Regions from separate parts of the Exiguobacterium sp. FD-YE-25-4 genome, predicted to be linked through region 4. Evidence: riboswitches for the same ligand, from Rfam matches in the RefSeq annotation. Region 4 holds a riboswitch; each other region holds the start of a gene.
The links. A riboswitch is a leader RNA that binds a small molecule or an ion and turns the genes downstream of it on or off. The one in region 4 is predicted to bind S-adenosylmethionine.
Positions count from the first base shown of each region.

Region 1: it holds a riboswitch for S-adenosylmethionine, as region 4 does, so the genes downstream of both, AC13H5_RS10485 (methionine ABC transporter ATP-binding protein) here and AC13H5_RS08020 (aminotransferase class I/II-fold pyridoxal phosphate-dependent enzyme) in region 4, are expected to answer to the same signal.
Region 2: it holds a riboswitch for S-adenosylmethionine, as region 4 does, so the genes downstream of both, mtnK (S-methyl-5-thioribose kinase) here and AC13H5_RS08020 (aminotransferase class I/II-fold pyridoxal phosphate-dependent enzyme) in region 4, are expected to answer to the same signal.
Region 3: it holds a riboswitch for S-adenosylmethionine, as region 4 does, so the genes downstream of both, AC13H5_RS01665 (Na+/H+ antiporter NhaC family protein) here and AC13H5_RS08020 (aminotransferase class I/II-fold pyridoxal phosphate-dependent enzyme) in region 4, are expected to answer to the same signal.

Region 1 covers NZ_CM168041.1:2,028,571-2,034,472, forward strand. The annotation lists gene AC13H5_RS10470 (MDR family MFS transporter) at 1-503, opposite strand, end outside; gene AC13H5_RS10475 (MetQ/NlpA family ABC transporter substrate-binding protein) at 606-1,436, opposite strand; gene AC13H5_RS10480 (methionine ABC transporter permease) at 1,467-2,129, opposite strand; gene AC13H5_RS10485 (methionine ABC transporter ATP-binding protein) at 2,119-3,147, opposite strand; SAM riboswitch class I at 3,226-3,331, opposite strand; gene AC13H5_RS10490 (thioredoxin family protein) at 3,786-4,043, opposite strand; gene AC13H5_RS10495 (PTS sugar transporter subunit IIC) at 4,231-5,283, shown strand; gene gcvH (glycine cleavage system protein GcvH) at 5,326-5,709, opposite strand; gene AC13H5_RS10505 (arsenate reductase family protein) at 5,749-5,902, opposite strand, start outside.
Region 2 covers NZ_CM168041.1:2,665,660-2,671,561, forward strand. The annotation lists gene mtnA (S-methyl-5-thioribose-1-phosphate isomerase) at 1-318, opposite strand, end outside; gene mtnK (S-methyl-5-thioribose kinase) at 315-1,469, opposite strand; SAM riboswitch class I at 1,551-1,653, opposite strand; SAM riboswitch class I at 1,859-1,960, shown strand; gene AC13H5_RS13660 (2,3-diketo-5-methylthiopentyl-1-phosphate enolase) at 2,031-3,188, shown strand; gene AC13H5_RS13665 (2-hydroxy-3-keto-5-methylthiopentenyl-1-phosphate phosphatase) at 3,185-3,835, shown strand; gene AC13H5_RS13670 (methylthioribulose 1-phosphate dehydratase) at 3,832-4,449, shown strand; gene AC13H5_RS13675 (1,2-dihydroxy-3-keto-5-methylthiopentene dioxygenase) at 4,463-4,996, shown strand; gene AC13H5_RS13680 (TerC family protein) at 5,033-5,866, opposite strand.
Region 3 covers NZ_CM168041.1:321,056-326,957, reverse strand. The annotation lists gene AC13H5_RS01670 (GGDEF domain-containing protein) at 1-1,569, shown strand, start outside; SAM riboswitch class I at 1,666-1,761, shown strand; gene AC13H5_RS01665 (Na+/H+ antiporter NhaC family protein) at 1,814-3,115, shown strand; gene AC13H5_RS01660 (TVP38/TMEM64 family protein) at 3,137-3,787, opposite strand; gene trhO (oxygen-dependent tRNA uridine(34) hydroxylase TrhO) at 4,010-4,951, shown strand; gene AC13H5_RS01650 (divergent PAP2 family protein) at 5,069-5,494, shown strand; gene AC13H5_RS01645 (PucR family transcriptional regulator) at 5,597-5,902, shown strand, end outside.
Region 4 covers NZ_CM168041.1:1,548,962-1,554,863, reverse strand. The annotation lists gene AC13H5_RS08035 (peptide MFS transporter) at 1-1,174, opposite strand, end outside; gene AC13H5_RS08030 (MDR family MFS transporter) at 1,319-2,563, opposite strand; gene AC13H5_RS08025 (AI-2E family transporter) at 2,828-3,928, opposite strand; SAM riboswitch class I at 4,104-4,204, shown strand; gene AC13H5_RS08020 (aminotransferase class I/II-fold pyridoxal phosphate-dependent enzyme) at 4,283-5,458, shown strand; gene AC13H5_RS08015 (iron-containing alcohol dehydrogenase family protein) at 5,455-5,902, shown strand, end outside.

The sequences.
Region 1 (5,902 bases), 480 kb from region 4:
GTGACGACGAAGAAGGCGCTCTTCGCCCCGGTGAGCGACAACACGACCGCGAGCAATGGACCAATCGCCGCCGCGATATTGATTAAAAAGTAGCGGACATTGTAGACGATGACGCGCTGGTCCGGTTGCGTCGTGTCGCTGATGAGCGCGCGGGACGCCGGTTCGAGGAACGACCGTGACACGCCCATAAGTACCGAGAACATGTAAAACCAAAATAATTCCGTCACGAGCGCGAACCCGCTGAACGTGATCGCATTCAAGGCGATCCCGATGAGCATCAACTGTTTGCGCCCATAGCGGTCAGACAGCGTGCCCCCAAAAAAGCTCATGAATAACCCCGATAACGCCGAGATGGCGAACACCGTCCCGATGACACTCGCCGAGAAGCCAAGCGTCGCAAGATAAATCGCAAAAAACGGCATAACAAAAAATGTCGACAGCCGGGCAAAAAATGTACCAAATAAGACACCCAGCGTCAGCGGATGAATGTGTCGTATGTTCATCCGGATCCCCCCTTTTTCTACATATATGTAGTGTACTTCTATTGGTGCGTCAAAACTACTCCAAACAAAAAAGGCCCGGGATGTCCCGAGCCTTGACGACAATTATTGTTTGACCGGTACGACTGCACCTTTGTATTCGTCCAAGATCCACTGTTGTGTCTCTTCTGATGTGAGGACTTCAAGGAGTGCCTTGACGCGCTCGTCGTCTTCGTCGCCTTCACGTGTGACGATCAAGTTGACGTAAGGTGAGTCTTCGCCTTCGAGGGCGATCGCGTCTTCGAGCGGGTTGAGGCCGGCATCGATCGCGTAGTTCGTGTTGATGAGGACCGCGTCCCCTTCACCGTTGTTGAACGCTTGCGGGAGAAGTGCCGCTTCAACGTCCGTCTTGAACTCCAAATTTTTCGGATTGTCGACGATGTCTGAAACCGTCGCGTCCGTCGTCTTGCCTTCTGCGAGCGTGAGTAAGCCTTCTGATTGGAGCATCGTGAGGATTCGTCCGTGGTCAGCGACTGACGAACTCATGATGATTTCAGCGCCTTCTGGCAGCTCATCGAGTGATTTGTAGTCTTGTGAGTAGACACCAATCGGCTCGATGTGGACGCCGCCGGCTGATGCGAATTTGTAGTCTTTATTCTCAGCCATTTGCGACTCGAGGTACGGCTCGTGTTGGAAGTAGTTTGCGTCGAGTTCGCCGTCCGCGAGCGTTTTGTTCGGGAGGACGTAGTCTTGGAACTTCTTGATTTCGAGCGTATAGCCCTTCTCTTCGTAGTCGTCTTGAATGTGCTCTAAAATCTCAGCGTGCGGGACGTTTGACGCACCGACGACGAGCGTCTTGTCATCGCCCGAACCTGATTCTGAATCTCCGCCGCAAGCTGCGAGAATCGTGAGTGCTGAAGCTGCTGTCAATCCGAGTACTGTTTTCCATGATTTCATTATAAAACCCCTCCAAATTTTCTATTTAGATCAAGCGGAACGCTTGTCAATTACTGATACGAGTCGATCGCCGATGAACTGGATGACGAAGACGATAACCAAGATTAAGACGGTCGCGACGAACGTGACGTCACTCTGTGAGCGCTGGAACCCTTCGAGGAACGCCAAGTTCCCGAGTCCCCCGCCCCCGACGACCCCTGCCATCGCCGTATAACCGACGATGGCGACGATCGTGACCGTGATGCCTGACACGATGGCCGGCAATGCTTCTGGGAACAACACTTTATAGACGATTTGCCATTTTGTCGCACCCATCGATTCAGCCGCCTCGATGACGCCGCGGTCGACTTCGCGAAGGGCGAGCTCGACCATCCGCGCATAGAACGGAGCCGCACCGATGATGAGCGCCGGCAACGCTGCCGTCGATCCGAGCATCGTCCCGACGACGAGTAACGTGAACGGGATGAGCAAGATGATCAAAATGATGAACGGGATCGACCGGAACACGTTGACGATTGCGCTGATGACCGTGTAAATCGGACGGTTTTTCATCATGAGCGGTTCGTTCGTGACGTATAAGAGCATCCCGAGGGCGAGACCGATGACGAACGTCGCGGCTCCGGCGACGAGCGTCATATAGAGCGTCTCCCACGTCTGTTCTAACATGACTTGCCAATCTACATTAGGAAACATCGCTTTCTACCTCCACTTCCACTGCCTGTGATCGGATTGAGGCGATGGCCCGCTCGACTTCAGCCGGCTCTCCAATCAATTGGATGAATAATGTCCCGAGGGCACCGACTTGTGACTGCGTCACGTTCCCGCCAATGATGTTGAAGCCGATGTCATGTTGCTTCAACACTTCTGACAGAATCGGTTGCTCGGCCGTCTCGTTCAAGAATTTGAGCTTGACGATTTGACCGCTCGGATAACGCGCTTTCAAGTGCTCGAACGTGAGCGACATGTCTTCGACCGCGCCGATCTGTTTGACGAACTCTTTCGTGATCGGCTGTTCCGGATGTTGGAACACCTCGGCGACTTGTCCGGTCTCGACGACCTTCCCGGCCTCCATGACGGCGACGCGGTGGCAAATCTTTTGGATGACGTGCATCTCATGGGTGATGAGGACGATCGTCAATCCGAGCTTTTTATTGATGCTGACGAGCAGTTCGAGAATCGAATCGGTCGTCTTCGGGTCGAGTGCGCTCGTCGCTTCATCGCAGAGGAGCACTTCTGGATTCGTAGCGAGCGCACGGGCTATCCCGACTCGCTGCTTTTGACCGCCCGATAGTTGCGACGGATAGCTGTCTTCCCGTCCGCCTAAGCCGACGAGTTCGACAAGTTCTTGGACGCGGCGTTTGCGTTCGCTGGCCGGTACCCCGATGAGCTCGAGCGGGAAGCTGATGTTCTCAGCGACCGTGCGCGACCATAATAGGTTGAAGTGTTGGAACACCATCGAGACGTTTTTACGTACCCCGCGTAGTTCCTTAGGCGTGAGCTTCGTCAGCTCGCTGCCGGCGACCACGATTTCACCGCTAGACGGTGCCTCGAGTCGGTTGAGCAAGCGGATGAGCGTCGACTTCCCCGCCCCTGAATATCCGATTATTCCAAAAATTTCGCCGCTTTCGATGGTAAGCGACACATCATCGACCGCCTGGACCCGACCGTTTTTCGTATCGAACCATTTGGCCACATTGCGTAGTTGAATCAATCCATTTCCCTCCTGACAACAAAAAAAGTACGCACGTTTGAGCAAACGTGCGTACTTTATCGGTACGGACAACGATTGCTCTCATCTTCCAAGGTTTACACCTTGCTGGAATTAGCACCATTTCGGATTGCTCCGCGGTTGCTGGGCGTCATAGGGCCAGTCCCTCAGCCTCTCTTGATAAGAGTGGTTGCGTATTTGATTAGCTTTATCATAGCGACACATTATTTTCATGTCAAACTATTTTTTTCAGACAAATTAAAAAAAGGTGCCATCCGAGGATGACACAGAACGTAGCACCTTGAGTCACTGAAGGACAACCCATAGATGAACCTCTTTTGCCCGATCAGAGCATTCATCCTTATATGGGGGATTTTTACCCGATCATCACTCGGTCTTCGAACGGACCATGCAATTACGCGACCGGTGCCCCGACGCTTGATTTTTTTGGGGGACAATCGAAGGGAAGGTCCACCTGAAATCGCGTAAGCTCATGCAACGGTTGTTCGAAAACGTCTTGCTGACGGGAAAATCTCGACCTATGTTGTGTTCAAGTAAGATGTTGTAATGAATATATCATTCGTGAACTTTCTGTGTCAACTGATTATTTAAAATTTTCAGATTATTCTAATCATCCTATCTCATTTGACGAAAGATAGGACGTGCTGGACGTTTTGAAACGCATACAAACGATCGCGAACTTGGCCATTTTCCAGCTTCAATAGCGCCGGGACGCTCATGACTTGATACGCCTCGAGCTCGTTCGGGATAAAGTTGGCATCGCGCTTTTCAATCTGGAGTTCGGGGTCGACGGCCTCGACGACCGAGAGCATCCGCTCGGCCACGGCGCATGTACCGCACATCGGGGCGTATATATATAAGAATCCGTCAGTAATCATTGTTCTCACCTCTCCTCTAAGTATATGAATCCGGACCGGTCGGTTCAAAAGTTGTGCTCAAATGGAAAATTCTGAACATTTCAACATTTTATATTGACGCTTGCTAGAAAGAGGCATAGTATGGTCATTAACTTTATTGCTTTTGTACATAACAGCATACCAGTAGAAAAGGACAGGTGAATCCCCAATGACGGAAGAGAAGCTTACCAGAAAACAGTTTTTGATGAACGTCTTGAACGGCCTCAGTCTTGCCATCCTCATCGCCCTCATCCCGAGCGCCTTGCTCGGTGAATTAACGAAAGCCATCTTACCTTATGTTCCGTCACTGCAGTTCATCTTAGATGCAACGACAATCGCGATGCGTCTCTTACCGGTCATCATCGGTGTCGCCGTCGCCATGCAGTTCGGACGCTCGGCACTCGAGGCCGGCACGATCGGCATCGCGACCCAAGTCGGGAGCGGCGCCATCCGCATCGAAGAAGGGGCGTTCATCATGGCTGGAATCGGTGACGTCATCACGGCCGGTGTGACGGCCGCTCTCGCGACGTTCCTCGTCATGCAGTTGTCGCCACGCTTGAAGACATACACGGTACTCGTCTTACCGATGACGGTCATCGTCGTCGCCGGAGGGATCGGGGCGTTCCTGCTCACTTACATCTCACAAATCACCACATACGTCGGGACGATCATTATGACGATGACGGAACTGCAGCCCATCGTGATGGGTATGTTGATCGCGATGGCGTTCTCGCTCATCATCGTCTCGCCGATCTCGACGGTCGGCATCGCCACAGCGATCAGTCTGTCTGGTGTCGCGGCCGGGGCCGCCAACTTAGGGGTCGTCGCCGCCGGTTTCGGTCTCGCCATCGCCGGCTGGCAGATGAACGCGACCGGAACGTCGATCGCCCACTTCCTCGGGTCACCGAAGATTCAAATGGCGAACTTCGTCCGTCGTCCAATCATGATGTTGCCCGTGCTCGCCAATGCGGCCATCCTCGGAGCGCTCGCAGGCATCCTTCGTATCGAAGGGACGCCGATCAGTGCCGGTTTCGGCGTCTCCGGCCTCATCGGGCCAATCAACGCCTTGCATTTGATGCCGGGGGGCTTCGCGCTCTGGAACGTCATGCTCGTCATCGTCTTGTTCGGACTCATCCCGGTGACGCTCGGAATCATCTTCTACCGCCTGTTCAACCGGACGTCGCTCATCCAGCCTGATCATTACCGCCTCGATTTCGAATGAACAAAAAAGCCCGGCTTCTCGTGAAGAGAAACCGGGTTTTGTTTAGCCTTGAATCATCGCTTCGTATTCTTCGGCTGACATGAGTTTGTCGACGTCTGACGCGTCGTTCAACTCGACTTCGATCATCCAAGCGCCTTCGAACGGTGCTTCGTTGACGAGTTCTGGTGAATCGGCGAGTGATTCGTTCACCGCTGTGATTTTCCCAGAGATTGGAGCGTACAACTCTGACACGGTTTTGACCGACTCGACCGAACCGAACGGCTCATCAAGTAAAATCGTGCCGCCGACTTCAGGAAGTTCGACAAAGACGATATCCCCTAGTTCGCTTTGTGCGAAATCCGTGATCCCGATGCGGGCCACGCTTCCGTTCACTTCAACCCATTCGTGCTCTTTTGAATAACGTAGATTGGCAGGTACTTTGCTCATCTTAACTTCCCCCTCAAATGAATTAGACTCACACGAGTATTATAGCACTTCGCCCCAAACGTCTGTAAACGACTTTTCTGAAAATCCGACAGTTGATTTTTGACCATCTGTCACGATTGGACGCTTTAAAAGCATACCATTGCTCGCGAGAAGCTCGAGTTGTTCGTCTTCTGATAGATTTGGCAGTTGATCT
Region 2 (5,902 bases), 1.1 Mb from region 4:
ATTTAAATCAAGGAGCGATTCGATCACGTTTTGCAGATTGACCGCCGTCGGCCGGGTCGCGATCAAGCGGCGTCCGACGAGGTCGAGCCGACGCGTAAAGTCCGGATCGTCGACTAACCGGCCCGCCTCTTTGGCGAGGACGAACGCCCCGAAGTATGCGATGGCCGGGGCGCCGCGGACTTGGAGCGTCTCGATGGCATGTTCGGCCTGTTCGAGCGTCTCAATCGTCACGTACCGCTCTTCATGCGGCAACAACGTCTGATCCAATACGATGAGTTCGTCTGTCTGTGAATGGAAACGGATGTTTTGGACCGTCATACGCGCACCCCCGACAGGAGTGTCACCAAGTCGTCAATCGATTCGACGCTGTGGCGTTCTTTAATGAGCGCCGTCCCGAGGGCGAGCGCGTCACGTTTTCGTTCGAGCCGCGTCGCTTCCGGCAACGTCTCGAGATCGGCGACACCGGCCAGTCCGACGGCACGGCGAATGAGTTCGCAACCGGCGTAGCCGATCGTGTCGCTGAAAATCGTCCGCAACAACTCGTCGACGAAACCGTCCGTGTTGAACGGCTCGACGGCGCGTTCAAAATTGGCCCGAAACGTCTTCTCGAACGTCTCCCACACCGTCAAGACGTCCGTGAAACGCTCGAAGCGTTTGAGCGGGTCATGGAACGTCGACAGCGTCAAATGGGCGATGATTTGGCCGAGGTCGAAGCCGAACGGTCCGTAAAACGCGAACTCTGGATCGATGATTTTCGTCTCTTGTTGAGTCGCGAAGATGCTGCCCGTATGTAAGTCTCCATGCAGGAGTGCCTCATGTTTCGTGACAAAGCCGACTTTCAGTTTCGTCACCTCGACTTTGAGCGCTTGGTCTTGCCAAAGGCGTTCGACATCTTCTCGCAGCGCCGTCTCGATGTTGTTCGACTCCGCGTCTTTGAACGGGTCGGTGAAGATGAGTTTCTCGGTGATGTCACACAGTTCCGGGTTGTAATAGTCACGTTCAATCCGCTTCTTCGCGATCGGCCCGGCCGCGTAATCCGACGTCGCGAACAGCGTCTCGCCTAAAAATTCACCGACATGGCGGGCCAGTTCAGGATACGTTTTCCCTTCCAAATAGCCAGTCCGAACAATCTCAAAATCTGACAGGTCCTCTAAAATCGTGTAGGCGAGCGGGCGGTCACTGCCAAGCACGACTGGCACGAAACGAGGGACGACGTTGGCGAATTCGCGCAACGCCAACTGCTCGATCCACGCCCGTTCAAGTGTGAGCGGCCAACTTTCGCCGACGACTTTCGCATATGGGAGCGCTTGTTTGACGATGAGACTCGTTTCGCCTTGTCGGATGCGGAAAACGAGGTTCAAATTGCCGTCCCCAATCTCCTCGCAATGCGTGATGCCTCCGTCTTCGATTAACCCCAACGTTTTCACATGCTCGACGACGGTCTGTTCTGTAAATGGTTGATATGACATAATGTTTTCCCCTTCCTGTACGTTGCCCACAAAAAAAGCCCCTTTCTCCGCGAGAAAGAGGCACAGCCAAACTGGTTGTTCCTCTCATCTGTCAGACATTCGTCTGGTGGATGTAGCACCGTGCCTAGTGGTCGGTTGCTGCGGCGTCATCGGGCCAATTCCCTCTGCCAACTCGCGATAAGAGTGGTTTATTCGATTCGGTGAACTTATGTGCTGAATATTACGGACTCGACGTCACGATTGTCAACGGCAATTTCCCGATGCAACTTCGTCTTTTTTTGTGCATATATGGAAACAACTTTCCAAAATATTTTTTTTGGAAAAAAAGGAATTGACGATGTGACGATTCTGTGCAAAAATTCAATTAAATTTCACAACTTCAAATCACATTCTTATCAAGAGCAGACGGAGGGACAAGCCCGATGATGTCGCAGCAACCGACCAGAGATGGCACGGTGCTAATTCTTGCAGCGTAAGCTGAGAGATAAGAGTTCATTTTTTTTATGATGACCTCTTGCCTCGGCATGGGGTCATTTTTGTTTGCCTGGAAGGAGGAACCATATGAGTATCACTGCCACATATGAAATCAAACGGACGGACGCGGTCGCGACCGTCGCCAACAAGATCGCCCTCGAGTTGACCGTCGGCACATGGACGGACTTGCCTCACTTAGAGCAAGAGCAGTTACAGGCGTTCCGAGGTGAGGTCGTATCAACCACACATACGGACACGACGAGCCGCTTCACGATCCGCTATCCGTTACATAATGTCAGCCCTGACTTTTCATCCATCTTGACGACGACGTTCGGGAAACTGTCCCTCGATGATTCGGTCCGATTAATCGATTTGACGTTGCCGGAGACGCTCGCCTCTGATTTCAAAGGCGCCAAGTTCGGTGTCGACGGGATTCGTGAGTTGCTCGGCGTTCAGGATCGCCCGCTCGTCATGAGCATCTTCAAAGGCGTCATCGGCCGTGACCTCGCGTTTCTCGAGCAGCAACTCCGCGATCAGTTCGCCGGTGGCATCGATATCGTCAAAGACGACGAGATTTTATACGACAACCCGCTCACCCCGTCGCTTGAACGGGCCCGGATCGGAGCGGACGTCATTCAAGCCCACTTCGAGGCGACCGGGAAACGCGTCCTGTACGCCATCACGCTGAGCGGCCCCGTGTTCGGTCTGCGTGACCAGGCGCTCCGTCTCATCGAGGCCGGTGCGACGGCGCTCCTGTTCAACGTCTATACGTACGGTCTCGACGCACTGCGCGAACTCGCGAACGATCCGGATATCCACGTCCCGATCTTGGCACATCCGGCCTTTGCCGGCGCCTTGACCGGATCAATCAGTCATTCGCTTTTGCTCGGTAAACTCCCTCGCCTCGCCGGGGCCGATTTGACGCTCTTCCCGTCACCGTACGGCTCACTTGCGACACCGCGCGACGAGACGTTCGTGATTCGTGACCAGAGTGCCGAACCACATTGGTCGAAGCCGATTTTGCCGGTCCCGTCCGCGGGGATTCATCCGGGACTCGTCGCCGATATCATTCGGGACTTCGGGACGGATGTCGTCATCAACGCCGGCGGTGGCATTCACGGTCATCCGGACGGTGCAGCCGCCGGGGCTCGTGCGTTCCGACAAGCCATCGCTCACGTACTCGGTCAAACCGAAGGGCAGACGGACGAGCTCGATACCGCGTTGAAGGCGTGGGCGTCACGATGACGGCCCATATCCTCTGCGACTTTGACGGGACGATTACGGCGGAAGACAATATCATCGCGTTGATGAAGGCGTTCGCCCCGCCGGCTTGGGTCGAGTTGAAAGACGCGGTCCTCGAGCAACGGATTTCCATCCGATCCGGGGTCGGTCAAATGTTTCGACTGTTGCCGAGCGAGGCCGCCCCGGCTTACCGTGATTATTTGTTGGAGCGCATCACGCTCCGCCAAGGGTTCCCGGCATTTTTAGAAGAAGTTCGGGTCCATGGCTGGAAGTTTGACGTCGTCAGCGGCGGGATGGACTTCTTCGTGCAACCGGTCTTGGACGGGCATGTCGCCCCCGAGCATATCTACTGCAACGTCGCCGACTTCTCCGCTGAGACGGTCACCGTCGCTTGGCCGCACGCTTGCGATGAACAATGTACGAACGATTGCGGCTGTTGCAAGCCGACGCTCGCTCGCCGCCTTGTCAATCCCGCCGATCGCTTGATCGTCATCGGCGACTCGGTGACCGACTTCGAGGTCGCGAAGCGTGCCGACTTCGTCTACGCCCGAGGTCAACTCATCACGCTCTGCGAAGACGCAGGCATCCGTTACGCCCCGTTCGAGACGTTTGACGACATCACCCATCACTTGAAGGAGGTTGCCGTATGAGCCTTGCCGCACGTTGGCTCGAACTGGCCGACATTAAAGACGAACTCGCCGCCCGCGACTGGTTCCCCGGAACGAGTGGGAATTTGGCGATTCGCGTTTCCGATGACCCGCTCGAATTTCTCGTCACGGCGAGCGGACGCGATAAACGAAAACGAACACCGGACGACTTTGTTCACGTCGATGCGGCCGGACGCTTGATTGGCAAACAGAACGGTCGTCCATCCGCCGAGACGCTGCTTCACGTCGAAGTGTTCAATCGGACGGACGCGACGTGTTCGCTCCACGTCCATACGGTCGACAATAATGTCATCTCCGAGCTCCATGCCGCCACCGGCGAAGTCGTCTTCACCGGCCAAGAGATCATCAAGGCGCTCGGCTTCTGGGACGAGGATGCGGTCGTCCGCGTACCGATTATCGAGAACCATGCGGACATCCCGACGCTCGCAGCCGCCTTCGCCCCTCATATCCGGGCAAACGCCGGCGCCGTCCTCATCCGCAATCACGGCATCACCGTCTGGGGCGAGACCCCGGCCGCGGCCAAACGTTATTTAGAGGCTTACGAGTTCTTGTTCAGCTATACGTTAAAACTACGCGCCCTAGGCGTCCATTCATAAGGAGGAACCAACCATGGCAACTGTCTATTTCCAACAAACCGAAGAACGTTACGTCGATCAAACTGAAGTGAGTGCCTTTTTAGAGTCACGCGGGATTTTATATGAGCAGTGGGATATCACAAAGCTCCCGGAAAACCTGCAAGAGAACTATCAGTTGACGGACGAGGACAAACAAGCGATCTTGTCGACGTTCCGTGACGAGATTCGTGACGTGTCGGAGCGCCGTGGCTATGAGACGGCAGACGTCATCTCGTTGTCGGATGCGACGCCGAACTTGGACGAACTGCTCGTCAACTTCCAAAAGGAACATCATCACACAGATGACGAGGTCCGCTTCATCGTCAGTGGCCATGGCATCTTCGCCATCGATGACGCCGAGCGCGGCTACTTCAACATCGAGCTTAACCCGGGTGACCTCATCTCGGTGCCGGTGAACACACGCCACTACTTCACGCTCCAAGACGACCGCAAAGTCGTCGCCGTCCGCATCTTTGTGACGACCGAGGGATGGGTGCCGATTTACGAGAAACAAGACGTGACAGCATGAAAAATGGTCTCTCGCCCAAAGGCGAGAGACCATTTTTTAATGTTTGGCAGCGGCTGTCGGTTTTGAAGAGAACCAACCCCATGCCGCAATCCCGACCATGACCGACCAGAAGAACACGGTCCACGCCGTCGAGTGGACGAATCCGTCCGGAAGACCCATGAATTCGAACGGTGTGCCGGCAATCAATTTCTTGAAGCCAGGGTGTTCGAGGACGAGCACCGTCAACTTCACGCCGACCCAGCCGACGATGATGAAAGCAGCTGTTTCGAGTGATGGGCGTTGATGCAACAACTTGACGAAAATACGTGCGGCGAAACGCATCAAGATGACCCCGATGAGTCCACCTGTCAAGACGACGAAGAACTGACCAGAGTCGATGCCGCCGATCTCACCGAGCCCGAGTGGCGGCAAGCTGACCGCGAGCGCGACTGCTGCGAGAATCGAATCGACCGCGAAGGCGATATCGGCGAACTCGACTTTAGCAACCGTCCACCAGAACTCTTTCTTCGTGACCGGCTTCTCCGTGATGGCCGTCTCTTCTTTCGCCTCAGCGGCGAGGTCTTGTTTCGGATCCATCTTACGGGCCTTATAGGTCATATACAGATGCCGCGCACTCATCCCGATCAAATAAAGCGCACCGAGCGCCTGGACTTGCCAGACGTTGATCAAGAACGAGATCAAGAACAAAGCGATGAAGCGGAAAACGAACGCTCCGAGTAATCCGTAAAATAGTGCCTTCTTCTGCTCTGTCCGTGGCAAGTGCTTGACCATGACCGCCAAGACGAGCGCGTTGTCTGCAGAAAGCAGCCCTTCAAGACCGACGAGTACGACGATGATCCAGGCGTACTGCAGGATTAACTGCCAATCCATTAAAACATCCCCTTTTTCTGTTGTGTTCCTTCATAT
Region 3 (5,902 bases), 1.2 Mb from region 4:
CCGTTGCCGTTCATCTTGATCGCGCTCCTTGTCATCATTTTTCAAATGGACTCCATCGAACGGAAAGGCGTCTACTTCACGTTTTCGGAAAGTATCGTCCTCATCATTTTCTTGTTTTTTGATTTCGAGACGGCGCTTTTCGTCAATCAGATTGGTCTCCTCGTCTTCCAGTTCGTAAACTTGAAACCGCGCGTCGCGCTTCGACGCTTCCGCTTCACGTATCCTTGGAACGCCATCACGTCTTTCTTGGAGATTGCCATCCCAGCCGGTGTTTACTTGGCACTTGGTGGTGTGACCGGTCTCGGCTTCTATTCTCAAGACTCGTTCCTGCCGCTCGCCGGTTTGATTCTGGCCATCATCTTGAACACGGTCGTGCAAAAGTATCAAGTCGGTTGGTGGTTCCGCGTCGACATCCCGGTCCGCGATTTTCTGAGCATCGCGTTTTATACGTATATCGTCAGTCTCGTCTTCATTTTGGCGGCCTCGTTGTTCCGGGAGACGAATTTACTCGTCGTCAGCAGCATCGCTGCCGCGTTGACGTTCTTCATCAAGCGGCTCATCATCCAAAAAGGCCGGCAAGACGCCTTTAAATCGTTGATTGAACAGTATGATGAGGCAAAAGAAGCCGTGTCGTTATCGCAGAGCGAGGCGCAAGCCATCGAAGTGTTTCTCAGTCAATGTGAGCGGCTCAATCACTATGACGAAGGGTTCGTCGAGTTTAAACTGTTCGACCGTACCCTGTACTTTGATTTGAAGACGCGTCAGCCGATTGACCGTCACATCGTGTTCGATTTGCTCGATCACGCTTATCCGAACGAAGCCTCGGTCGAATATGAGATGCGCTTCGAATGGGACGCACCACTGTCGAACGAATTTGACGACGACTATCATAGTTTCATCTCGGTTCGGTCCGAGGAGATCGAAGGGATTCGCACGTGGCTCGTCATGACGGGTGAACACGTCTATGGGTATCCCTCGACCATCCAACGTGAAATCGTCAAACTTCTCAAGTCGTTCAACCGGACGATCAGCCGTTGCCATGAGCGCGACCGTCTTTACACGGAAAGTCGGACCGACAGCTTGACGCTGCTCGCGAATGCACGCGCGTTTTACGAATACGGGATTCAACAAATCTCGGACGGTTCGATGTATCCGATTTCGGTCGCGATGCTCGACATCGACTTTTTCAAAAAAATCAACGATTTGCACGGACATCAAGTCGGGGACAGTGTGCTCCAAGAGTTTGGACGGCGGATTCGCCAGGCACTCCGCACCGAAGATTTTGCCGCCCGTTACGGCGGTGAAGAGTTCATCTTGCTCTTAAACCGTTGTGATGTTGAGGCCGCCGTCGAGATCGCCGAGCGCATCCGCCAACAAATCGAGAACAAACCGTTCCACGTCGACGGAATCGATATCCCCGTCACCGCTTCGATCGGTGTCGACACGATTCAGGCGTTCGGTGACAAACGCCTCGACGATACGATCCGTAACGCTGACCGGGCCCTCTACGTCGGCGGGAAGTACGCCGGACGCAACCGCGTCGCCCATTACAATTTCTTAACGACCTGACTCACCCCCACGTTCACCGCGTGGGGGTTTGCTATTGACAAGCGGATTTGAAACAGGTACGTTAGGGAACGTGTCTTATAATTAAATATCACAACTTTTTTATCAAGAGAGACTGAGGGACTGGCCCAGTGACGTCTCGGCAGCGGGTAACCTGTGCCAAATCCAGCGAGCAGTCTGCTCGAAAGATGAAAAAAGTGTTTTCTTGTAGAGAGAGCCTTTTTTCAGAAGGCTCTCTTTTTATTTTATGAATGAGGTGAATCGATTGGAACAACCGACAGCTAACAAATGGGCACTATTGCCTTTGCTCGTCTTCCTCGTCTTCTTTATCGGGGCAGGCATCTACTATAACGACTTTTATAAATTCCCGGTCCTGATCGCGGCGTTGATCGCGGTCATCGTCGCGGCGATGATGACGAAAGGCAGCGTCACTCAGACGGTCGAGCGTGTCGCCCAAGGTGCGGGGAACCCCGGCATTTTGATCATGGTCTTCATCTTCTTGCTCGCCGGAGCGTTCTCGAGTGTCGCCGAAGCAATCGGCGCAATCGACGCGACCGTCAATGCGGCGCTGACATTTTTACCGTCCTCGCTTCTACTGAGCGGTTTATTCGTCATCGCGGCTTTCATCTCGATGGCGATGGGAACGTCGACGGGCACGATTGCCGCCCTCGCCCCGATCGCGCTCGGTATCCACGAAGAAAGTGGCGTCAATATCGCCATCGCGGCGGCTGCCGTCGTCGGTGGTGCCATGTTCGGGGACAACTTGTCGTTCATCTCGGACACGACAATCGCTGCCGTCCGGACCCAGCGTACCAATATGCGTGACAAATTCCGAACCAACTTTTGGATTGTCCTCCCGGCCGCCCTTATCACAATCGTCCTCTTATCGGTGTTATCGAGTGGAGAATCGACTGTCGATGCAGCCGCGTTCGAATGGTATAAACTCATTCCATACCTCGCCGTCATCGCTCTCGCCTTGACCGGGTTGAACGTCATTCTCGTTTTGCTTGGCGGGATTGCCTTGACCGGCATCATCGGTTTGATCGATGGGAGTTTGGCTGTCACTTCATACGTCACGGCTATGGCAGACGGGATGATGGGTATGGCCGAGATTTCGCTCTTGACGCTCCTCATGGGCGGACTCGTCGGACTCATCTCGCATAACGGCGGGCTCACTTACTTGCGTGACGCGCTCACGTCGCGGATTCAAAAACGTGCCGGTGCCGAATGGAGCATCGCCGGGCTCGTCAGCGCGACGAACGTTGCGACGGCGAACAACACGATCTCGATTCTCGTGGCCGGTCCGCTCGCCGCCAATATCGCCGACACGTATGACATCGAGCGAAAGAAATCAGCGAGTGTGCTCGACATCTTCTCGTGTGGCGTCCAAGGCCTGTTGCCTTATGGGGCACAGCTGCTCATCGCCGCCGAATTGACGAATACGGCGTCACCAGCGCTCGTCCCGTATATGTTCTATCCATTCCTGCTCTTCATTTGCGGAGGGCTGGCCATCGTCTTTAACTTCCCGCGTTTCAAAAAGCGCGCCTGACCAAAACGACCCTTTGAAGCACTAGCTTCGAAGGGTCGTTTGACGTTTCGTTTCACGTTCACGTTGAAGTTGTTCGTTGCGTTTTTTGAAGGCGCGCCGCTTGAGCAATTCCTCGAGGCCACGGCTGATCGCCCAAAGAACAAACAGTAACAGTCCAAGCATCGATAAGCGGAACGGACTTTGAATAAACTCTTCCCACTGGTCACCAATGACCGAAAAAATCAAGACGACAAGCAGTTTCCCGAACCCCGCCGCCATGATGAATGTCCGAAGCGGCATTTGAATGAGGGCAAGTAAGTATGTGATCAAACTGACCGGGATGAACGGGAGCGAATATAAAAACCCAAGCGAGATCGGGCTCATATGGTTGATGCGTTCCAGCCAATATACCCCTTGTTTATGTTTTTCGAGCCACCGTGTCATCGGTTTACGGAATACGTAACGGACGGCTGTAAAGACAAGAATCGTCCCTAGTAAACTACCGACCCAAGACAATAACGTCCCGAGCAAGAACCCATACGTGGCCGCGTTCGCCGAAATGATGAGGACGAGCGGAAGAAATGGAAAGATCGCCTCAAGGAACGGCGCCCCTAGTCCTGCCCATGGGCCTCCCGGAAGCTCTTGCAGCCATTCAATCAGTTGGATAATCCATTGTTGGAGTGATGTGAGCATATCAGTTTCCACCTTCGACTTTCATTAATACCTTTTACCCGATTTCGCTCAGGAAGACGCATCCCCCTGCACGCCAGTAAAAAAAATAAAAAGTATTTGCGAAATTTCGCTGTGATATCTATCATATAATATGGACTTGTGGTTGCAGGCAAGTCCGCTCGTCGAACGACACAACCCAACGTTCGTTTTCCTGCAAAAAACTGAACACAGGGGAGTAATAACATGGAAACAAAACCAATGCGGGTCTTGCTGTACTATAAGTACGTCAACATCGAAGACCCAGAAACGCTCACACAAGAGCACCTCAAGTATTGTAAGGACCTTGGCATCAAAGGACGGATCTTGATTTCTTCCGAAGGAATCAACGGAACGTGCTCTGGGACTTGGGAACAGACCGAGCAATACATGAACGACTTGAAAGCGAACCCGCTTTTCAGCGATATCGAGTTCAAAATCGATGAAGTCGAAGAGCATGCGTTCAAAAAAATCTTTGTCCGTCATAAGAAAGAGCTTGTGACGTGGCGCTTTGATGGTGAGTTCGACGTTCCTAAACAGCACGGTGCGTACCTCGAACCGGCAGAATGGAAAGAGATGATGAATCGCGACGATGTCGTCATCCTCGATGTTCGTAACAACTACGAGTACGATCTTGGTCACTTTAAAAATGCGATCAAAATCGACGTAGAGGCTTCTCGTTACATGCCAGATTGGCTCGAAGAGAACAAGGACCTCTACGAAGGGAAAACCTTACTCACGTACTGTACCGGAGGCGTCCGTTGCGAGAAATTTACCGCATATATGCGTGACCAAGGTCACGACAACATTTTCCACCTAAAAGGCGGCGTCGCCATGTACGGCAAAGACGACGCCACGAAAGGCGAAAATTGGGAAGGCGAGCTCTACGTCTTTGACGAGCGCATCAACGTCCCAGTCAACACGGTCAATCCGTCGGTTGTTTCCGAGTGCATGCACTGTGGGACGAAGACGGTCCGTTACGTTAATTGTGCCAACCCGGTGTGTAATGCTCAACACTTCTGTTGTGAAGAGTGTGAACCGAAACAAATGCGTTCATGCTCGAAAGAGTGCCAGGAGCATCCACGTAACCGCTATATCATCGAGAATATCGCGGACAAACTTCAGGAGACTGAAGGCGTCGTCGGGTAACAAAAATCGACCGAGAAGCACTTCGAGCCTATGCTCGAGGTGCTTTTTTTGACAAAAACTTTACGTCTAGTGCCTGAAAGAATCGGGTATAGTGTAGATACCATTGTCAGACAGGAAGTGAATCGATTGCTCTTTAACGAACCTTTACTCGCCGCCTTGCTCGCGTGGTTCATCGCCCAAGCGGCCAAGCTCGTAACCGAACTCATTAAAACACGAGATTTTGAACTTGAAATCATGTTTGCCTCAGGTGGGATGCCAAGTTCCCACTCCTCGACCGTCGTCGCATTGACGACCGTGATCGGGCGTATCGAAGGGCTCGACTCCAGCATGTTCGCGCTCGCCCTGATTTTCGCGACGATCGTCATGTACGACGCGACCGGTGTCCGGCAAGCGGTCGGGTTCCAAGCCCGTTTGTTGAACGACTATTTCAAAGGCATCAAACATGAGACACCGATTTTAAATGAGTTGGTCGGTCACACCCCGTTCCAAGTCATCGTCGGTGCCCTGCTCGGTCTCGTCATCGGATTGTTTTTCCCGATTTAAGCTGAATTTTAGAGGCATGTCGCCCCTTCTTCTCAAAACACTTCCATCTTTTTGTGAACTTTCACAACAGAGACGGTATAGTGAGAGAGAGGAGGAATCGACATGCCTTTTTTGCAGAAATCTTATGAATCGCTCGATACACTCGCCGAAGCAATCGGACAAGCGATTCGGGCCCCAATCACGATTGAAAATCGCCACCACCAGTTGCTCGCCTACAGCACCCACCCCGACTCGACCGACCCGGCCCGCATCGCGACCATCATCGGCCGTCGTGTGCCGGAAGCGGTCATCGAGGACTTATGGGAAAGTGGAATCCTGCAAGAAGTGATCGACCGAGACGAACCGGTCGTCATCCCAGCCCGGGTGGCTGTCGGTTTAGGCGAACGTGCCGCTGTCGTTATCAAACAA
Region 4 (5,902 bases):
CGAAATAGGCCGGGAGCAAGATCACCAAGAAACTTAACCCTGCGAACAAGATCCCGAACGCGAACTTCGTCGGGATGCTCGGCTCACGGTCACCGAGTCGGACCCAAAGCCATGCGAACACCGGTGCGAGCATGATGATGAACAGCGGGTTGAGCGACTGGAACCAGGCCGGTGACAGCGTGATCCCTAAAAATTCAAGATCGGTCCGCTTATCGGCATAGCTGGCCAAAATCGTCGCCCCTTGCTCTTGAATCGCCCAGAACATGACCGAGGCGATGAAGAGCGGGATGTAGGCGATGATCCGTGACCGTTCGACTTCCGTCGTTTTCGGACTGCGATACATGATAATGAAGTAAATCGTCGGAATGGCGATCCCGAACACACCGACGAGGCCGATGAACGTGTTGATCGTGAACAAACCTTGCGGGATGAGCACGGCCAACAGGCCACCGATGAGGACGACCGCGATCGTCGTATACTTGATCGCGTTTCTCTTCTCAGACGGCGTCAACGGGTTCGGTACATATGAACCGGCAAGACCGAGGTTGCCTTTCTTCGTGACGAGGAAGACGACGAGACCGATGAACATCCCGACCGCGGCGAGTGCGAAGCCCCAATGGAAGCCGTAGCTCTTTTGGACTCCACCGACAATCAAAGGTGAAATGAAGGCACCGAGGTTGATCCCCATATAGAAGATGCTGAACCCGGCGTCACGACGACGGTCCGTCTCGTGATACAGGTCACCGACGATGCTTGAAACGTTCGGTTTCAACAAGCCCGTACCGATGACAATCAGTGCCATCGAGATGAACAAGAACGTCAGGCTGCCTGGAATCGACAAGACGATATGACCGAGCATGATGAACACGCCGCCGAAGAAGACGGCCCGAGACGTCCCGAAGACACGGTCGGCGAGCCATCCCCCAATGACCCCCGACATGTAGACGAGTGCGCCGTATACCGACATGATTGACAAGGCGACATTCTGGTCGAGACCGAGACCGCCCTCAGATACTTCGTAGTACATGTAGAACACGAGGATGGCGCGCATCCCGTAATACGAGAACCGTTCCCAAAACTCAGTGAAGAATAGCGTGAACAAGCCTTTAGGCTGTCCGAAAAAACCTTTTTGTGGCACGCTGTCCACAATTTTCTGTTTATCGATCCTTTCCATGAAAGATCCCTCCTTAACCGTATCATCATAAAAAAGAATCATTATGTTTGTAAAGAATAAACGAATGAAAAATTCAAAATTTAATGATATTCGAACGAAATCAAAAACCACACTAAACGACTAGGTTCAGTGTGGTTTTATAAGTCAAGCTGTCTTTTGTTTCGCTTCGGCTGCGCTGACGCGGCGTCCAAGTTGCCAATAGATGAGTCCCGACACGCAGCTGGCCGCCCCGACGAGGATCAACGCGATATGTCCGGCGCGTTGGTCGAAGAACAAGCTTGCCATGATCGGTGCGGTCACCCCACCGATCAACCATTGGATGCTGGCGGCCCCGTTGTAGGCACCGCGCATATTCTCCGGAGCGATCAAGGCGATGAACGTCTGTTGGACCGGGGACATGATCATCTCGCCGAGCGTATAGAAGGCGTACACCGCGAGCAAGACGCTGACGAGAACGAGGTACGGTGTCCCGAGTGAATAGAGGAGACGCGGCATGACGGCGATCAGAATCATGCCGACCCCGAAGATGGTCGCCCCGGCGAGCATGACGTTGCCGAACGGCTTGCGGCCGAGTTTCGAAGCGATTGGGAACTGGAACAACACGACCATGATGCCGTTCAAGGCGAGCATATAGGCGAACGGGTTCTCACGATCGGTGTACGATGGCATCGACTCTCTCAAGAAGAGGGGCAGCATGCTCTCGATGAGCGAGAAGCCCATCGAGATGAAGACACCGGCAAAGATGAACACGAGGAACACCTTGTCATTGTAGAACACGCGCAGGACATCCCGGTTCGACGGCGTGTCGACATCGGTCGTCTCTGGGAGTGACTCCCGGATGAAGCGACCGAGGACGAGTGCGTACAAGACGAAGACGAGAGCGGCCGAGTAGAAGATATACTGCCGGTCGATAAAGAGGACGGCACTCCCGAGGAGCGGGCCGAATGCAGCCCCGATATTGTGCCCCATCCGCAACAGACCGAACGCCTCGTTCATCTGTTCGGGCTCGGTCACATCGGCTACCATCGCGCTTGCGGCCGGGTGGAACAATGAGTTCGTCAAACCGAGCATGGCGTTCAAGAGAAGGAGCGGCCAAAACGTTTCGGCGAAGGCGAAACCGACGAGGGCGAGGGCGTCGCCGAGAATGGCAGCCATCATGATCGGTTTGCGGCCATACAGGTCTGCGAGCCGTCCACCGACGACCGATCCGATGAGCGCCATGATCGGTCCGGTCGCCATGATGACCCCGACCTGGATATAACTGTCGAGCTTGTCGCTATAGTAGAGGACGAGGAACGGTGCGATCATGAACATCATGACACCGGTGATCGTCTCTCCGAGGAAGCGGATCCAAATGTTACGGTCGAGCTGTTTGAGTGATTGAATCATTAAGGTCACCTGCTTTAGTTGATAGAATAAGAAAAGGGACGCAGCATGCTCAAAGGCATACGCGTCCCTACGATCTTAGGCATGCCTCGGAAGGCAGGCGACATCACGGATTCAAATCACGGAGAGGCGCCTGCCGGTCAATATGAACTTGGACGTGCGAGCGTTGAATGACTGACATCGGTACCTCTCCTTTCTGCATTGGACTGTCTTCTCTTCAAGATTATGATATTTCCGTGAAATGTGTCAACATAAATCGTCAATGTGTCATAATAATTCGTTCAAATTCTTTCGGCTGAGCCGGTAGTCGATCAACCGAGAGAACACGACTTGAATCATCGCCGTGACCGGTACACTGATGAACATCCCGACGAGACCGAACAGGCTACCCCCGATGATGATCGAGGTGATGACCCAAAACGGGGTGATGCCAACGCTGTCGCCGAGAATCTTCGGGCCGAGCCAAAGTCCGTCGAATTGTTGCAACAAGAAGATGAACAAGAGGACGATGAGCGCCGTGAACGGGTCATAGAAGTAGGTGATGATGAACGCCGGAATCATCCCGAGCAGCGGACCGACGTACGGGATAAAATTCAAGACGCCGACGATGACGCCGAGTAGAAGCGCGTAAGGTGCCCCGATGATCAACAGACCGGCGACGGCCAACACCCCGATGATGAGGCAGTCGATCGACTTCCCGATGATATAGCGTTTGAAGATGTAATCCATCTCTTGAAAGATGTCGATCGTCGTCTTAGCCGACGCGACCGGGAACATCGCATATAACAGCCGCTTGAACATGCGGGCAAAAACCTCTTTGTCTTTTAACAGATAGATTGAGATGACGATCCCAATCAAAAAATTGATGAGCGTCATCGTGAAGCTCGACACGTAGCTGACCGACGACAAGACTGCGGTCTCGACCCAGCCCGAGTAACGTTCCTCGAAGCGGCTGAAATCGATAGCTTGGGCGATCGTCGCGTTGTACTCTTTCAAGTACGTGTTCAACTGGGCGAGGAACCCGTCAATCTGTCGGATGTAGAACGGGAGCTCTTCGATGAGTGAGGCCACACTCGAGTAGATGCGCGGGAACAATGTCACAGCGGAGATGACAAGAATCCCGATGAAGACGATATAAACGATCAGCAAACCTTGATAGCGTTTTAATTGAAACCGTTCTTCTATATAGGACAGGACGGTATTCAGGAGCAGCGCGATGGCAATTCCCATGATAATCGGCGTCAGCAACTGGAACGTGTAGTGCAACACACTAGAAATCGTGTCCGGTTCACTGATGACTTTCCATAGGACGAGCAGAATCAATCCGATCACGCTCAACTTCCAAATCAATTGACGATTTAATTCCAAAGGTCCATCCCCTCATCTTTTAAATTTTGTAGAATAGTGTTCACTTTGTACTATGACCTTTTTTTTATCGGGATTCAATAGGCCACACCCATTTTCGAAAAAGGATTGACAAGATTGGTAACGTTTGGTTAACTAAGTGACATATTACAAAAAGACAAATCGCATATAAAAACACTTTCTATCAAGAGAAGCGGAGGGACTGGCCCGATGAAGCTTCAGCAACAGATTGTTCCAATACTGTGCTAATTCCAGCAAGGTGACCTTGAGAGATGGAAAGGTGGTTGTTTGAATACGTCCGTATCCCGACACCCCTTTCCGCGGAAAGGGGTGTTTTTTTGCATAGGAGGACTATTCATGACAGATAGACGCTCACACTTACTTAAAACTTTACCACCCCAACATTTTGTCGGACTCGCCGATGAAGTCGCAGCACTTGAACAGGCCGGTCGCGATATCATCCGACTCGGTCAAGGGACGCCGGATTTGCCGACGCCCGCCCCGATCTGCGACGCGCTTCAGACGGCGCTTCTTGATGCCTCGACCCATCAATACGGTCCGTTCCGCGGTCAGGCCCGTCTGAAACAAGCGGTGGCGACGTTTTACTTGAATGAGTACGGCGTCGAAGTCGATCCCGAGACGGAAGTCGCGATCCTCATCGGTTCCAAGTCCGGACTCATCACGTTGCCGCAATGTGTGCTCGAGCCAGGGGACGGCATCTTGCTGCCGAACCCGGGCTATCCCGACTACATCTCCGGGGCACGACTCGCCGGTGCCGTCGTCCGTGATCTCATCTTACGCGAGGAGCACGGTTTCCTCCCTGACTATGAGACGCTCGATACGGAAGGGGCGAAACTCATGTATTTGAACTATCCGAGCAATCCAACGGGGGCCGTGGCCACACCAGCCTTCTTTGATGACACCGTTCGGTTCGCCCAGGAGCGGGACTTGATGGTCGTCCATGACTTCGCGTATGGCAGCATCGGGTTTGATGGACATGTCCCGCCGAGCTTTCTGCAGGCAGAGGGGGCGAAAGACGTCGGCATCGAGGTATATACGATGTCGAAGGCGTTCAACATGTCCGGTTGGCGCGTCGCCTTTGCCATCGGGAACGCAGACATCATCGAGGCGATCAATACGTACCAGGATCACGTCCACGTCAGCGTGTTCTCGGCCATCCAGGCGGCGGCTGTCGCCGCGCTCGAGGCCCCACGCTCTATCCGGGACGATTTGGCCCGACTCTATGAGGCGCGACGCGATCGCCTGATCGATGGGTTGAACCGGGCCGGGTGGGCCGTCGAGCCGCCGGAGGGTTCGTTCTTCGTCTGGGCGAAAGTGCCCGAGGGCGATGCCAAATCGTTCTCGCGTAAGTTATTGTACGAGGCAGGAGTCGCCGTCACACCGGGCTATTTCTTCGGTTCAGAAGGGAACGGATACGTCCGCTTCGGACTCGTCTCACCCGAGCCGAAAATCGATGAGGCCGTCGAACGAATCGAGCGGTTGTTTGCCGCCTATGAGGAGGTGCGGGCATGATTCGTCAGGCCGTCCTTGAATATGACCACGCCGATGACGCGCTCGACCGTCTTGATGAGTTAGTCGACGGCCGACGTGCCCACGTCCTGCGCGGTCAGAACGGGTACGAAGTCGTGCGGGTCGTTCATCCATCCATCACGGACTATCCGGCCACGACGTTCCGTGGGGAGTGTACGGACAAGGAAGTCGAACGGCTGATTTTTGAAGACGTCGATGTCCTCATCGCCATCGGGGGCGGGAAGCTCGTCGACACGGCCAAACTCGTCGCCTATCAACAGAACGTGCCGCTCATCATCGTCCCGACACTCGCCTCGAACTGTGCGGCGTTCACGCCTCTCAGCGTCGTCTATCGGGAGGACGGGAGCTACGACCGCTACGACATGTTCCGCGTCGTCATCGAACGGGTCATCGTTGACTCGCGGGTCATCTCGCGCTCTCCATATG